DNA from 3 places in the Variovorax sp. P1_G12 genome. Region 1 is predicted to be linked to each of the others. Evidence: predicted binding sites of a transcription regulator. Region 1 holds the regulator's gene; each other region holds the start of a gene.
The links. The regulator FNR, encoded in region 1, switches genes on or off when oxygen is low (the NO sensors DNR and NnrR bind a similar motif). The targets are predictions, from matches to a motif close to TTGATNNNNATCAA.
Positions count from the first base shown of each region.

Region 2: a site for FNR is predicted at 2,603-2,616, ahead of adhP (alcohol dehydrogenase AdhP). Genes of this name have one in related genera too.
Region 3: a site for FNR is predicted at 1,836-1,849, ahead of AC1D2O_RS23370 (hemerythrin domain-containing protein). Genes of this name have one in related genera too.

Region 1 covers NZ_JBFUBW010000015.1:123,216-127,896, forward strand. Annotated here, with positions in the region: gene ccoP (cytochrome-c oxidase, cbb3-type subunit III) at 1-373, shown strand, start outside; gene ccoG (cytochrome c oxidase accessory protein CcoG) at 384-1,823, shown strand; gene AC1D2O_RS18810 (FixH family protein) at 1,841-2,116, shown strand; gene AC1D2O_RS18815 (hypothetical protein) at 2,121-2,366, shown strand; gene fnr (fumarate/nitrate reduction transcriptional regulator Fnr) at 2,347-3,063, opposite strand; gene hemN (oxygen-independent coproporphyrinogen III oxidase) at 3,188-4,600, shown strand.
Region 2 covers NZ_JBFUBW010000005.1:93,086-97,766, reverse strand. Annotated here, with positions in the region: gene AC1D2O_RS07510 (CoA-acylating methylmalonate-semialdehyde dehydrogenase) at 1-288, opposite strand, end outside; gene AC1D2O_RS07505 (LysR family transcriptional regulator) at 397-1,299, shown strand; gene adhP (alcohol dehydrogenase AdhP) at 1,350-2,381, opposite strand; gene AC1D2O_RS07495 (DUF3300 domain-containing protein) at 2,734-4,257, shown strand; gene AC1D2O_RS07490 (DUF2950 domain-containing protein) at 4,304-4,681, shown strand, end outside.
Region 3 covers NZ_JBFUBW010000022.1:12,848-17,528, reverse strand. Annotated here, with positions in the region: gene AC1D2O_RS23380 (Bug family tripartite tricarboxylate transporter substrate binding protein) at 1-603, shown strand, start outside; gene AC1D2O_RS23375 (CaiB/BaiF CoA transferase family protein) at 600-1,715, shown strand; gene AC1D2O_RS23370 (hemerythrin domain-containing protein) at 1,905-2,486, shown strand; gene AC1D2O_RS23365 (LysR family transcriptional regulator) at 2,623-3,525, opposite strand; gene AC1D2O_RS23360 (TauD/TfdA dioxygenase family protein) at 3,623-4,510, shown strand; gene hppD (4-hydroxyphenylpyruvate dioxygenase) at 4,575-4,681, opposite strand, start outside.

The DNA.
Region 1 (4,681 bases):
CATCGGCACGATGCCGCCGATGGCCGAGGCGGTCGGCTCGGCCGAGGACGTCAAGAATCTCGCCAACTATGTGCTGAGCCTGTCGGGCAGCCCGCACGACTCGGTCCGCGCCGGCCTCGGCAAGAGCAAGTTCACGACCTGCGCGGCCTGCCACGGCATCGGCGGCGTGGGCAACACCGCGGTCGGCGCGCCGAACCTGTCCGACAAGATCTGGCTGCACGGCTACGGGCAGGAATCGATCATCGCGATGATCAACGGCGGCAAGGTCAACCAGATGCCGGCGCAGCAGGGCCGCCTGACCGAGGCCCAGATCCACGTGCTCACGGCCTACGTCTGGGGACTGTCGAACAAGCCCGCCACAGGGGCCCAGTGAGCCTGACGCCATGACCGATCGCATGCCCGCGCCGAAGCAGGCCCCTCGCACGGTGATTCCGATCGTGGCGGCCGAGAAGAGCGTCGGCCTCTACGCGGCACACGAGAAGATCTATGCGCGCAGCGTCAGCGGCTACTTCGCGCGCTGGCGCTGGGCGCTGGTGTTCGCGACGCAGCTCGTGTTCTACGGACTGCCCTGGCTCGAGTGGGGCCAGCGCCAGGCGGTGCTGTTCGACCTCGGCGCGCGGCGCTTCTTCATCTTCGGCCTGGTGCTCTATCCGCAGGACCTGATCTACCTCACGGGCCTGCTGGTGATCTCGGCCCTGTCGCTGTTCCTGTTCACCGCGGTGGCGGGCCGGCTGTGGTGCGGCTATGCCTGCCCGCAGACGGTCTACACCGAGATCTTCATGTGGGTCGAAGAGAAGATCGAAGGCAGCCGCATCGCGCGCATGCGCCTGGATCGCGGCGGCATGTCGGCCGAGAAGCTGGTCAAGAAGTGGTTCAAGCACGTGGTCTGGATCTCCATCGGCCTGTGGACCGGCTTTACCTTCGTCGGCTACTTCACGCCGATCCGCGAGCTGGGGATGTCGTTCCTGCACACGACGATGGGTTCCTGGGAAATCTTCTGGGTGCTGTTCTACGGCTTCGCGACCTACGGCAACGCCGGCTTCATGCGCGAGCAGGTGTGCAAGTACATGTGCCCCTATGCGCGCTTCCAGAGCGCGATGTTCGATCGCGACACGCTGATCGTGAGCTATGACGCCGCGCGCGGCGAGCCTCGCGGCGTGCCGGCGAAAGGGCGCGCATCGACCGCGGCGCCGCTGGGCCACTGCATCGACTGCCATCTGTGCGTGCAGGTCTGTCCGACCGGCATCGACATCCGCGAAGGCCTCCAGTACGAGTGCATCGGTTGCGGCCTCTGCGTGGATGCCTGCAACATCGTGATGGACAAGATGGACACGCCGCGCGGCCTGATCCGCTACGCCACGCAGAACGGCATGGCTGGCCGCTGGACGCCGCGGCAGGTGCTGCGGCGCGTGCTGCGGCCGCGGGTGCTGATCTACACCGGGGTGCTGGCGGCGCTGTGCATCGGCCTGCTCGCCAGCCTGGTGACGCGCACGCCGCTGAAGGTCGACGTGGTGCGCGACCGCGCGTCGCTGGCCCGCATCGTCGAAGGCGGCCAGCTCGAGAACGTCTACCGCCTGCAGATCATGAATGCCACCGAACAGGTGCAGCGCTACCGGATCGCCGCGGGCGGCCTCGAGGGGCTGAAGGTGTCCTCGGAGCCCGTGGTCGAGGTCGCGCCGGCGGAGTCGCGCTGGGTCGCGGTCCGGTTGCAGCTACCCTATGGGGCGGCAGCGGCGGGTTCGCACAAGGTGCATTTCGACGTCCGCGCCGAAAGCGGCAACGCCAGTGTCTCGGAGCCCGCGGTGTTCCTGGTACCGCGCTGATCAACCCAAGGACCAAGATGACGCACGACAACGACGCGATGAAACCCTGCCCTCCGTGGTACCGCTTCCCCCTGGTGTGGATGGTGATCGGCGGGCCGGGCGTGGTGGTGGTCGCGAGCTTCTTCACCCTGTGGCTGGCGATCTCCACGCCCGACCCGGTGGTGGACCAGGACTACTACCGCAAGGGCGTGGAGATCAACCGCACCCTGGCCGACAAGAAGCTGATGCCGGCCGTGGCCGGGCGCAACCACGCGGCGACACCGGGCAGCGCCGTGCCGCTGCCGAAGGAGTGAGTGCATGCAGACGCGCCGCTGGATGTGGATTCTCTGGCCGGCCTTCCTCCTGGCCTGCGCGCTCGAGGTGCTGGTGTTCGCCCTGGTCGACCCGGGCGACCTGAACTGGCGCGGCGAGGCGCTCGGTGCTTCGCGCCAGGCCGTCTACACGGTCGGTTTTTTCGTCTTCTGGCTGCTGGCCATGGGGGCGGGCGCACTGACCCTGCTGCTGACCCTGCCGGCGCGCGAGATCAACAGCCCGGCGGATTGACGATGCGGCGCAGCGCCTCGGGATCGACGATGCGCACGTTGCGTTGCTCGACCTCGACCATGCCGTCGGCCGCGAACTTCGACAGGGTCCGGCTCACGGTCTCGAGCTTGAGCCCGAGGTAGCTGCCGATTTCCTCGCGGGTCATGCGAAGCACCAGCTCGGAACGCGAGAAGCCGCGCGCGTGCAGGCGCTGGACCAGGTTCAGCAGGAAGGCGGCGAGCCGCTCTTCGGCCCGCATGCTGCCCAGCAGCAGCATCACGCCGTGTTCGCGCACGATCTCGCGGCTCATGATCTGGTGCACGTGGCGCTGCAGCGCGGTGATCTCGCGCGACAGCTCCTCGATGCGTTCGAAAGGCATCACGCAGACCTCGGAGTCCTCCAGCGCCACGGCGTCGCAGGTGTGCTGGTCGTTGACGATGCCGTCGAGCCCGATGATCTCTCCCGCCATCTGGAAGCCCGTGACCTGGTCGCGGCCGTCCTCGCTGGTGACGCGGGTCTTGAACACCCCGGTGCGGATCGCATAGAGCGAGGTGAAGGCCTCGCCGTTGCGAAACAGCGTCTCGCGCCGCTTGATCTTGCGCCGCGTCGCGACGATGTCGTCGATGCGCTGCAGCTCGCCCGGATTCAGGCCCACCGGCATGCAGAGCTCGCGCAGATTGCAGTTGGAACAGGCGACCTTGATATTTTCGGGTTTCATTGATGCAGTCGAGGTCATGGAGGGATTGTCCGACGGGGAGTGGGGTGGATGCTTGATGCAGGTCAATGATTGCAGATCGTGACGGCGGCATAGTGACACACCACAGCCCTTGCCGCCGCCCGCGATGCACCCCCCCTCCGCTCCCGTCCTCACGCCGGCCCTGGCGCCGCCGTCCACCGTACTGCGCCGTTTCGACTGCGCCGGCCCGCGCTACACGTCCTATCCCACGGCCGATCGCTTCGTCGACGCCTTCACGGCGGACGACTACGCGCAGGCCCTCGAGCAGCGCGGCGGGGCCGGCGCGAGCGCGCGGGCGCTGTCGCTGTACGTGCACATCCCGTTCTGCGAATCGCTCTGCTACTACTGCGCCTGCAACAAGATCGTGACCCGGCACAAGAGCAAGGGGCGCGAGTACCTGGACTACCTGTCCCGCGAGATTTCGCTGCAGGTGGAGAAGCTCGGCCGCGGCGCGGTCGTCCGCCAGCTGCACCTGGGCGGCGGCACGCCGACCTTCCTCGACGATGCCGGCCTGCGGGAACTCATGGCCATGCTTCGCGGCGCCTTCACGCTGTCGCCGGACGGGGAGCATTCGATCGAGATCGACCCGCGCACCGTCGACCGCGAGCGCCTCGTGACGCTGGCCGAACTGGGCTTCAACCGGCTGAGCTTCGGCGTCCAGGACTTCGACCCGGAAGTGCAGAAGGCGGTGCACCGGATCCAGCCCGCCCGGCAGGTGTTCGACCTGATGGCGGTGGCCCGCGGGCTGGGCTTCGATTCGGTCAACGTCGACCTGATCTACGGACTGCCGCGCCAGAGCCCCGCGTCCTTCGACCGCACGCTGGAGCAGGTCTGCGCGCTCCGGCCGGACCGGATCGCGCTCTATGCCTACGCCCACCTGCCCGAGCGCTTCAAGGCCCAGCGCCGCATCGCGACCGAAGCCCTGCCCGATGCCGGCGCCAAGGTCGAGATGCTGTCGCGCTCGATCGCCGCGCTCACCGCCGCGGGCTATGTCTACATCGGGATGGACCATTTCGCGCTGCCTGGCGATGCGCTGGCGGTCGCCCGGCGGCAGGGCCGGCTGCATCGCAACTTCCAGGGCTACAGCACGCAGCCGGACTGCGACCTGGTGGCCCTGGGCGTGTCGGCGATCGGCCGCATCGGCGCCACCTACAGCCAGAACGCGAAGACGCTCGAGGAATACTACGACCTCCTCGACCAGGGCCGCCTGCCGGTGGTGCGCGGCCTGGCGCTGACGCGCGACGACGTGCTGCGGCGCGCCGTGATCATGGCGATCATGTGCCAGGGACGGGTGGACTTCGAGGCTGTCGGCGCGGCCCACCTGATCGACTTCGAGCACCTCTTCGCGGCCGAACTGGCCGCGCTCGAACCGCTCGCGGCGCAGGGCCTGGTGACCCTGGGCGACCGCTCCATCGAGGTCACGCCCCTGGGCTGGTTCTTCGTGCGCGCGATCGCCATGGTGTTCGACCGCTACCTGCAGGCCGACCGCAATCGAACGCGCTTCTCGCGCATCGTCTGACATGAGAAGCCCCCACGCGCATCGCTTCGCGTATCGCTGCCCCCCAAGGGGGTGCTCAGCGCCCTTCGGGCGGCCGGGCGG
Region 2 (4,681 bases), on a different contig from region 1:
GATCGCGGCCAGTTCGGCCATGTTCTCGCGGATCAGTTGCTGGTACTTGAGGAAGATGCGGGCCCGTGCGCCGATCGGCGTCTTGCGCCAGGTCTTGAAGGCCTCCTTGGCGGAAGCGACTGCGGCATCGACCTCGGCCGGCGTCGCGAACGGCACCTTGGCGAGCACTTCCTGCGTGGCCGGATTGACGATGTCGCGCCACTCGGTGGTCTTCGACTCGACGAACTTGCCGCCGATGAGCAGCTTGACGGTGGCGACCTGGGTCGCGGGCGTGGTGGTGGCGTCCATGTGAACTTGTCTCCTTGGGGAATAGGGGTGCAGCAGGGTGATGCTAGCTTTGCACTTTTGCGATGGCAATAGACAAATTCGCACCTCCGATCTGCATAATTGCAGATCATGGATTGGGACAACCTGCGCTTCTTCCTCGAGCTGGCGCGCTCGGGCACGCTGGTGGGCGCGGCCCGCCGGCTCGCGGTCGACCACACGACCGTGGCGCGGCGCATCCAGGCGCTCGAAAAGCAGGTCGGCACCGCCCTCTTCTCGCGCGAAGCCGACGGCCATCGCCTGACCGAGGCCGGCCGGCGGCTGCAGCCGCAGGTCGAATCGATGGAAAACGCCTTCCTGGCCGTCGAGAGCGCCGCGCCGGGATCGCAAGAGGGTCTGTCGGGGCTGGTGCGCATCGGCGCGACCGAAGGCTTCGGCACCGTCGTGCTGGCGCCGAAGCTGGCGCTGTTCGCACAAGCGCACCCCAAGCTCGTGATCGACCTGCTCGCCATGCCGCGCCTGGTGCACCTGTCGCGGCGCGAGGCCGACATCGTGATCTCGCTCGAACGCCCGGCGCGCGGGCCCGTGGTGGTGACCAAGCTCACCGACTACGTGCTGCACCTCTACGCATCGAAGGACTACATCGCGCGGCGCGGCGCGATCCGCACCCGCGAAGACCTGCGCGGCCACACCTTCATCAGCTACGTGGACGACCTGCTGTTCAGCAAGGAGCTGCAGTATCTCGACGAGCTCTACAAGCCCGATTCGTTCGCGCTGCGCAGCACCAGCATCCTCGCGCAGCACCAGGCCGCCCTGGCCGGTGCCGGCATCGCGGTGCTGCCGGCCTTCATCGCGGGGCGCGACAAGTCGCTGCGCCGGCTGCTGCCGGCCGAGGCCAGCTTCACGCGCACCTTCTGGATGTCGGTGCCGGCCGAGACGCGGCATCTCGCGCGCATGAAGGTGGTGTGGGATTTCCTGCGCGAGACCGTCGTGGCGCAGCGGGAGGTGTTGATGCCGCCGGGGTCGGTGGGCTGAAGGCTTGCGGCGGCCCCCAGCGCATCCTCAATGCGTTTGCGCGCGCGCCACTACGGCTCGTCGGTGAGCCGTAGCACCACCCGACCCTCGATTTCGCCCTTGCGCATGCGATCGAGGATCAGGTTGATGTTCTCGATGCGGTCCTCGCTGTACACGGTATGCACCTTGCCCTCGCCGGCAAAGGCCAGCGCTTCCTGCAGGTCCTTGCGAGTGCCCACGATAGAGCCGCGCACCGTCTTTGCGTTGAGCACCATATCGAAGATAGGCAGGCCGAAGTCGCCCGGCGGCAATCCGACCATCGACATCGTTCCCCGCTTGTGCAGCATGCCCAGCGCCTGCGAGAAGGCGGCGCGCGAGGCCGCCGTGACGAGTACGCCGTGCGCGCCCTTCAGTTCGCGCTGAAGCTCCTTGGCCGGATCGGCATGGGTAGCGTTGACCACCATGTCCGCTCCTACTTGTTTGGCCAATTGGAGCTTGGCATCGTCGATGTCCACCGCCGCCACATGGAAGCCCATAGCCTTGGCGTACTGCACCGCCAGATGGCCCAGCCCTCCGACACCGGAGATCGCCACCCAGTCGCCTGGCTTGCAGTCGAGCACCTTGAGCCCCTTGTAGACCGTGACCCCGGCGCAGAGAATGGGCGCGAGCTCGGAGAAGCCGCGATTGGCCGGCAGGTGCCCGATGTAGCCTGGGTCGGCCAGCACATATTCCGCATAGCCTCCGTCGACGGTGTAGCCCGTCATTTGCTGCCCATCGCACAAGGTTTCCCAGCCAGTGATGCAGTGCTCGCAGTGGCCGCAGGCGGTGTGCAACCACGGCACGCCGACGCGGTCGCCTTCCTTCACATGCTTCACGCCGGCGCCCACGGCCGCCACATGCCCCACGCCTTCGTGACCGGGAATGAAGGGCGGCGATGGCTTGACCGGCCAGTCGCCGTCGGCGGCGTGCAGGTCCGTGTGGCAGACGCCCGAGGCCGCCACTTTCACCAGCACCTGACCCGGCACCACCTCCGGCACCGGCACTTCATCGATCACAAGCGGCTTGCCGAACTCATGGACCACTGCGGCTTTCATCATCTGCATTGCGACCTCCAGTAGGTTGTGGGTAGTAGCGCAGGCAAGGTTGAATTGTCGATGGCCGCAGCGTACGCCACAACCAGAGGGGCGAGGGCAAATACCGACGTTGCATTTCGGTACGAGGGCCGCGGTTTGGGCCGAAGCCGAAGCCCGCCCGGAAACTCGAGTCGATCAAGACGAATTGCCACGTCACCGGCCGATCCATGTGCCTGCCGCCGGTCCAGGAACTGACAAACGTCAATTCACAAGCATGCGTGATGGGCAGACAATTTTCCCCAGCGTCGTGTCAGAGGCGTCTCGCCGTTTCTGGTTCGGTCGAGAGCGAACATCTTGGATCTCTGGAGGGAATATGCGTGCAATGACCATCCGATTCGTGCGTGCCGTGATGCTCGCCGCTTCGTTGCTCCCGGCCCTGACGGGCGCGCAGTCACCGCCGAACTTCTCCAGGGAGCAGCTCGACCAGATGATGGCGCCCATCGCGCTGTATCCGGACGAACTGCTGTCGCAGGTTCTGATGGCCTCGACCTATCCGGCCGACGTCGCCGATGCGGCCAAATGGTCGAAGGCGAATCCGACCCAGAAGGGCGATGCGGCGCTGAAGATGGTCGCGAACCAGCCCTGGGACCCGAGCGTGCAGTCGCTCGTGGCATTCCCGCAGGTGCTGCAGACGATGGGCGATCAGCCTGACTGGGTGCAGAACCTGGGCGATGCCTTCCTCGCCTCGTCCAAGGACGTTCTCGACTCCGCCCAGCGACTGCGCGGCCAGGCCCAGAAGACAGGCAGCCTCAAGAGCACCGAGCAGCAGAAGGTGATCGTCGAGCAGGAGCCCCAGACGCAGCAGACGATCATCAAGATCGAGCCCACCAACCCGGAGGTGGTGTATGTGCCGGCGTACGACCCGACCGTGGTGTATGGCGCCTGGCCCTATCCGGCCTATCCGCCCTACTACTACCCGCCGGCGCCTTACTACTATGGCTACTACGGCGGCTACTACCCCGGCGCGGCGCTGGCGACGGGCATCGCCTTCGGTATCGGTGTCGCCGCCACGGCGGCGCTCTGGGGCAACTGCAACTGGGGAGGCGGCAACGTCAACGTCAACGTGAACCGCTACAACAGCGTGAACACCAACCGGCAACTCGCTGCGAACCAGACGAACTTCCAGCACAACGCGGGCAACCGGCGCGGCGTTCCCTACCGGGACTCGGCAAGCCGGCAACAGTTCGGCAAGGACGTCGGCGGCGCGAACCAGCGCAACGATTTCCGCGGACGCGATACGGCTGCTCGTGACGCGCAGCGCCAGCAGGCGCAATCCCAGTTGCAGCAGCGCGGGATGGACCCGGCCCAGGGCCGAAACCAGTTGCGCAACGACCCGGGCACTCGCGAGCGCGCGCAGGCGGCTGCGCGAGACACCGGCCGCGATCGAGCGGGTGCGGGCCCCGGTGACCGCGCGGGCGACCGGGCCGGCAGCCGAGCCGGTGACCGCGCTGGTGATCGGGCCGGCGATCGAGCAGGAGCCGGAGCCGGAGCCGGAGCAGGAGCAGGAGCAGGAGCCGGAGCAGGCGACCGCGGCGGCGCGGGCGGGCGCGGTGGTGCCGACCAGGGACTGTCGCGGACGCAGCACAGCGGCGGCGACAACGCATTGCGGGGTTCGGGCGATGTCGGTGGCCAGACCCGTCAGCAGACCAGTCGCGGCGACGCGAGTCGCCAGTCCATGTCACAGAACCGTGGCGGAGGCGGGGGGGCACAGATGGGTGGCGGCGGTTCGCACATGGGCGGTGGTGGAGGCGGCGCCCGCATGAGTTCCGGCGGAGGCGGCGGTGCACGCATGGGCGGAGGCGGCGGCGGCGGCGGCGGGCGCGGCGGCGGCGGCGGTCGTCGCTGAATGGGAGGCCCACATGACGCAATCCACCTGTTCGGGAGTCCGGACGATGTCCTTCGCCGCCCTATCCCTGAAGACGCTTGCGGCCTCCGTGGCGCTGTCGCTCGCCTCGGTCGCTTCATTCGCGCAAAAGGCCTTTCCCACGCCCGATGCCGCGGCGCAGGCTTTCGTCGATGCCCTGTCGCGCAGCGACGTCGAGGCATTGCGCAGCGTGCTCGGACCCGAATGGCGGCGCTTCGTGCCGGAGGGCACCGTCGATCAGGATGACGTCTATGAATTCCTCGGCGCATGGGCCAAGCAGCACAAGGTCGTGCTCGAACAGCCGGACATGGCGCTGCTCGCCGCCGGCCCCGGAGACTGGACACTGCCCGTGCCCATCGTGAAGAGCGCCGCCGGCTGGCGCTTCGACCCGAGAGCGGGCGTCGAT
Region 3 (4,681 bases), on a different contig from region 1:
CTGCTCACGGTTCCCGCGTCTTCGCCCATACGCACGGCCCAGGACTTGATCGCCGCGCTGAAGGCGAAGCCGGGCGGGATGGCTTACGGCTCCGGCGGCAATGGCAGCATCGCCCACCTGGCGGTCGAGCAACTGCTCAGGGATACCGGCACGACGGCCTTGCACGTCCCCTACAAGGGCGCGCCGGACATCGTCTCGTCCCAGCTGTCGGGCCAGACCCAATTCGGCATGCCCATCCTGGGGACGGCATTGACGTTCGTCAACAACGGCAAGCTGCGTGCGCTGGCCGTCACCAGCGACAAGCGGTCGCCTTCGCTGCCCGAGGTGCCGACGCTGGCAGAGGCGCTGCCTCCCGGCTTCTCGTTGAACAGCTGGTCGGGGGTTTTCGCGCCCGCCAGGACGCCGGCGCCGATCGTCGATCGCCTGTCCAGGGAGATCGGCGCCATCTTGCGCTCGGGTGCGATGGATGAGCTGGTGAAGACCATGGGCTCCGAGCTCCGCCCTGATGGCTCGCCGGCGGAGTTCCAGAAATTCGTGATCGCCGAGGACAAGCGCTTCGGTGATCTGATCAGGACCATTGGCTTGAAGGTGGACGGACGATGAAACCGGAATGGTCGTGCCTGAAGGATGTGACGATCCTCGATGTCAGCCAGTTGCTGCCCGGGCCTCACGCGGCGTCGCTGCTCGCGCAGCTGGGCGCGGACGTGATCAAGATCGAGAACCCGGACACCGGCGATACCTCGCGCCTGCTCGGGCCGGCGGTGTTCGCCCAGTTCAATCGCGGCAAGCGATCGGTCGCCCTGGACCTGAAGTCGCCCGAAGGAAAGGCGGACTTCCTGGACCTGGTCAAGCGCGCCGATGCGGTGATCGAAGGCTTCCGCCCGGGCGTGATGCAGCGGCTGGGTCTGGGCTACGACGCCCTGGCGGAGGTCAACCCGTCCATCGTGCTGTGCTCGATCTCGGGCTTCGGCCAGACCGGTCCGCTGGCGGCCGATGCGGGCCATGACCTGAACTACCTGGCCCTGTCGGGCTACTGGGCGGTGCCGGTGCAGGTGCACGACAAGGTGTCGCGGCCACGCGCGCGCATCTCGGACTTTGCCGCCTCGGGCTATGCCGCACTGTCGCTGAGCGTGGCGATCATGAGCGCCCGTCAGAACGGCCGGGGGCAGCACCTGGACGTGTCGATTCTGGATGCCGTGACGTCGTGGACGGCGCAGGGCGCCTGGGCCGCGCGCGGCATTCCCGCGGACCGGCTGATCGACTCGCCGACGGTGATGCCGGAGAACGACCTGTTCGAAACCCTGGATTGCCGCCACCTGGCGATGGGCATCCTGGAGAACAAGTTCTGGGTCAACCTGTGCGAGGTGCTGGGCGACGAATTTCCCGCCTTGCGCGATCCGCGTTTCGCGACGCGGCCGCAAAGGCAGAAGCACAAGCAGGAGGTCAACAGCCTCATGGTGCAGGTGTTCGCGGGCAAGACGCTGGCCGAATGGGGCGATCGCTTCGCCGGCACCGACGTTCCCTTCTCCCCGGTGCTGGGCGCCGCGGAGCTGTTCGAGGATGCGCAACTGATCGCCCGCGACATGGTGCGGCAGCACCCCGAGGAAGGCCGGATCTCGGTGCGCTTTCCGGTGAAGTTCTCTGCCGGCCTGCCGGACGCGCCGGAGGGGGTGCCCGCGCTTGGCGAGCACACGGAGTCGGTCCTGAAGGCTTGACGAGGGTGCAGTGCCCCACGCTGCCTCGCTTCGTGGGGTCGCTGCCCCCCGAGGGGGCGCAAGCCGCCTTGGGCGGCCCGTCCGCGCCTTTGCGCCTTGTCCGCAATTCGAGCGCATGTATTGATCTGCCGCAAGGTCGGGGCGGCGCGGAGGTGAGAGGCTACGGCCATCCCCTCCGGAGTGCCCGCAATGACACACACCACAATCAGAATCATCCGCGATGAGCATTCGGCGCTTTCCGCCATGCTGCGCTCCATCGTCCTGCTGCTGGCCCAGCACCGCCGACAGGGCACGCTGCCGGATTTCGGCGCCTTGCGCGCGATGCTCTTCTATGTCGACGAGTTTCCCGAGAAGCGGCACCACCGCAAGGAGTCCGAGCTGCTGTTCCCGAAGATGCGCGCGCGGACGCCGATCTCGCGCGAACTGCTCGACCGGCTGGACGACGACCATGCGCGCGGCGAGCGAAAGATCCGGGAAGTCGAACATGCCTTGCTCGGCTTCGAGATGATGGGCGAGGCCCGTCGTCAAGCCTTCGAGCAGGCGGTCGAGCGCTATGTCGACTTCTACCTGGCCCACATGGCGATGGAAGAGCGCGAAATCCTTCCCTTGGCAGAGAAAGTGCTGACGGACGAAGACTGGAGCGAGCTCGACCGGGCCTTCAGCGCCAATCGCGATCCGCTCACCGGTTGCGAGCCGGAGCCGGACTACGGCGCGCTCTTCACCCGGATCGTGAATGCGGTTCCCGCACCGATCGGCCTGGGCGCGGGTTGAGGGGCGGCCAACGAGCGGGAGCAGAGGGCTGTCCTTGCACCTTTACGGACGGCCGGTAGAGGGCGGGTTCGGATTCGCCCCGGCCCGATCCCGGAGTAGACGGTCTCGCCAGTCTTGAGCTCGGTGACGGTCCGCACTAGCCGCTGGCGCGGTTCGAGTGCGGCGGCACCAGCAGGTCACACATCTCCACGAAGCGCAGAGCCGATGGCGACAGCGCGTGCCCCCGCACTGTAATGATGGCGATCGTTCGCCTCATGGCTGGGCGCATGATGCGGATGGCCTTCAGGGTGCCATGCGAAGGCACCGCCACGGCGGGCAGAATGCCGACGCCCAGCCCGGCCTCCACCATCGCCACCGTCGTGCTCACGTGGGTGAACTCGTAGTTCAGTTCGCACGCAAGGCCTTCCGCCGACAGGGCTTCGAGAAGCTGCCTGCGGAACTCCGATTCTCCGAGCGTCAGCAGCGGCGAGCGCGCGAGTTCGCGCAGCGAGATCCCTTTCTTTTGCGCCGCCGGGTGATCGGCGGACACGAGCGCCATGTAGTCGTCGTCGAACAGGGGCCGACTGTGCAGGGTGCCCGGCTTCAAGGGCTGGGGGCCGATGCCGAAATCGACTTCGCCCCGGCGCACCGCCTCCAGCAGGTCCGGCTGGGCCAACTCCCGCACACGCACGGAAATGCCGGGATGGCGCTGCGCGAATTTCGTCAGCAACCCGGGCAGGCGCGTGCCCGCCACCGTGGGAACGCATGCGAAGGTCAACTGGCCCCGCTGCATGTCGGCGACCAACTGGAGGCCCGCGAGTGCATCGTCCAATTCGGCCATCGCCTTGCGGGCACTGATCATCAACTGCTCCCCCTCGCGCGTGAGTTCGACCCTGCGCGTGGTGCGATGAAACAGCGCAACGCCCAGGCGTTCTTCCAGTTGGCGGATCTGCATGCTCACCGCCGGCAGCGACAAGTGCATCTGTTCAGCCGCCTTGCGGAAACTGGCGTGCTCGGCAACGGCAAGAAATGTCGAAAGGAGCTTGAAGTTGATCTTCATCGAAAATTGAACAATCGCTCAGATTATTTGATTTGTGTTGATGGATCGTACAGGCCTACGATCCGGCCTCTGATAGTTCTTTCCGAGTGGAGCCTCTGTGGAAGTCAAGCGAATCGCCGGCGCGCTCGGCGCTGAAGTGCTCGGCCTGGACCTGCGCCGCCCTCTGAGCCAGGGCATGGCCGCCGAGTTGCGCGCGGCGTTCCTCGCGCACAAGGTCGTCTTCCTGCGCGGACAACCGCTCAGTCCCGAGGAATTCCTGCGCTTCGCCTGCGCCTTCGGCAAGCCGGTCGAATATCCGTTCGTCAAGGGGATCGAAGGCCATCCCGAGATCATCGAAGTCAAGAAGCTGGCGCACGAGCGCGTCAACTTCGGGGGCGTTTGGCACACGGACACGGCCTATCTGGACGAACCGCCCATGGGCACGATGCTGTTGTCCAGGGAGGTGCCCCCTTATGGAGGCGACACGATGTTCGCAAACCAGGTGCTGGCCTATGAGGCCCTCTCAGACACGATGAAGCGCCTGCTGAATGGCCTGGTGGGCATCGCCAGTTCGGCCAAGGCGGATGTCTCGAAGACGCGCGAAGACCGCATCCGCAGCGACGGCAACGAAAGGGTGGCCCGGGAGTTCGTCTCCAGGCATCCCGTCGTGCGCACCCATCCCGAGACGGGAGAGCAGGCGCTGTATGTGAATGTCGCGCACACCGACGGCATCGAAGGACTCACGGAGGCCGAGAGCGCGCCGCTGCTGCGCTTTCTCTTCGAGCACCAGGTCAAGCCGGAGTTCACCTGTCGATGGTCCTGGCAGACGGACTGCATCGCCTTCTGGGACAACCGCGCGGTCCAACACAACCCGGTGAACGACTATCACGGCTTTCGCCGTGTATTGCACCGGATCACCCTCGCCGGCGGGCGGCCGTTCCAGGATTTGTCGCGACAGCAGACGATGCCGCGCGGCGTTCAAGAGCCAAGCGAGGCGGCGCATTGATGCACTTGCGTCGAGGCGACGGGCCCGGAGATTCGAAGCTCCTCCGGCCAAGGCGGTCGATGGTCTAGGTGGCAGTTGGAGCCGGGGGCTCCGGGCGGTCCGATTTCAGCACGCCGCGGCGCACCTGGTCGCGTTCGATCGACTGGAACAGCGCCTTGAAGTTGCCCTCGC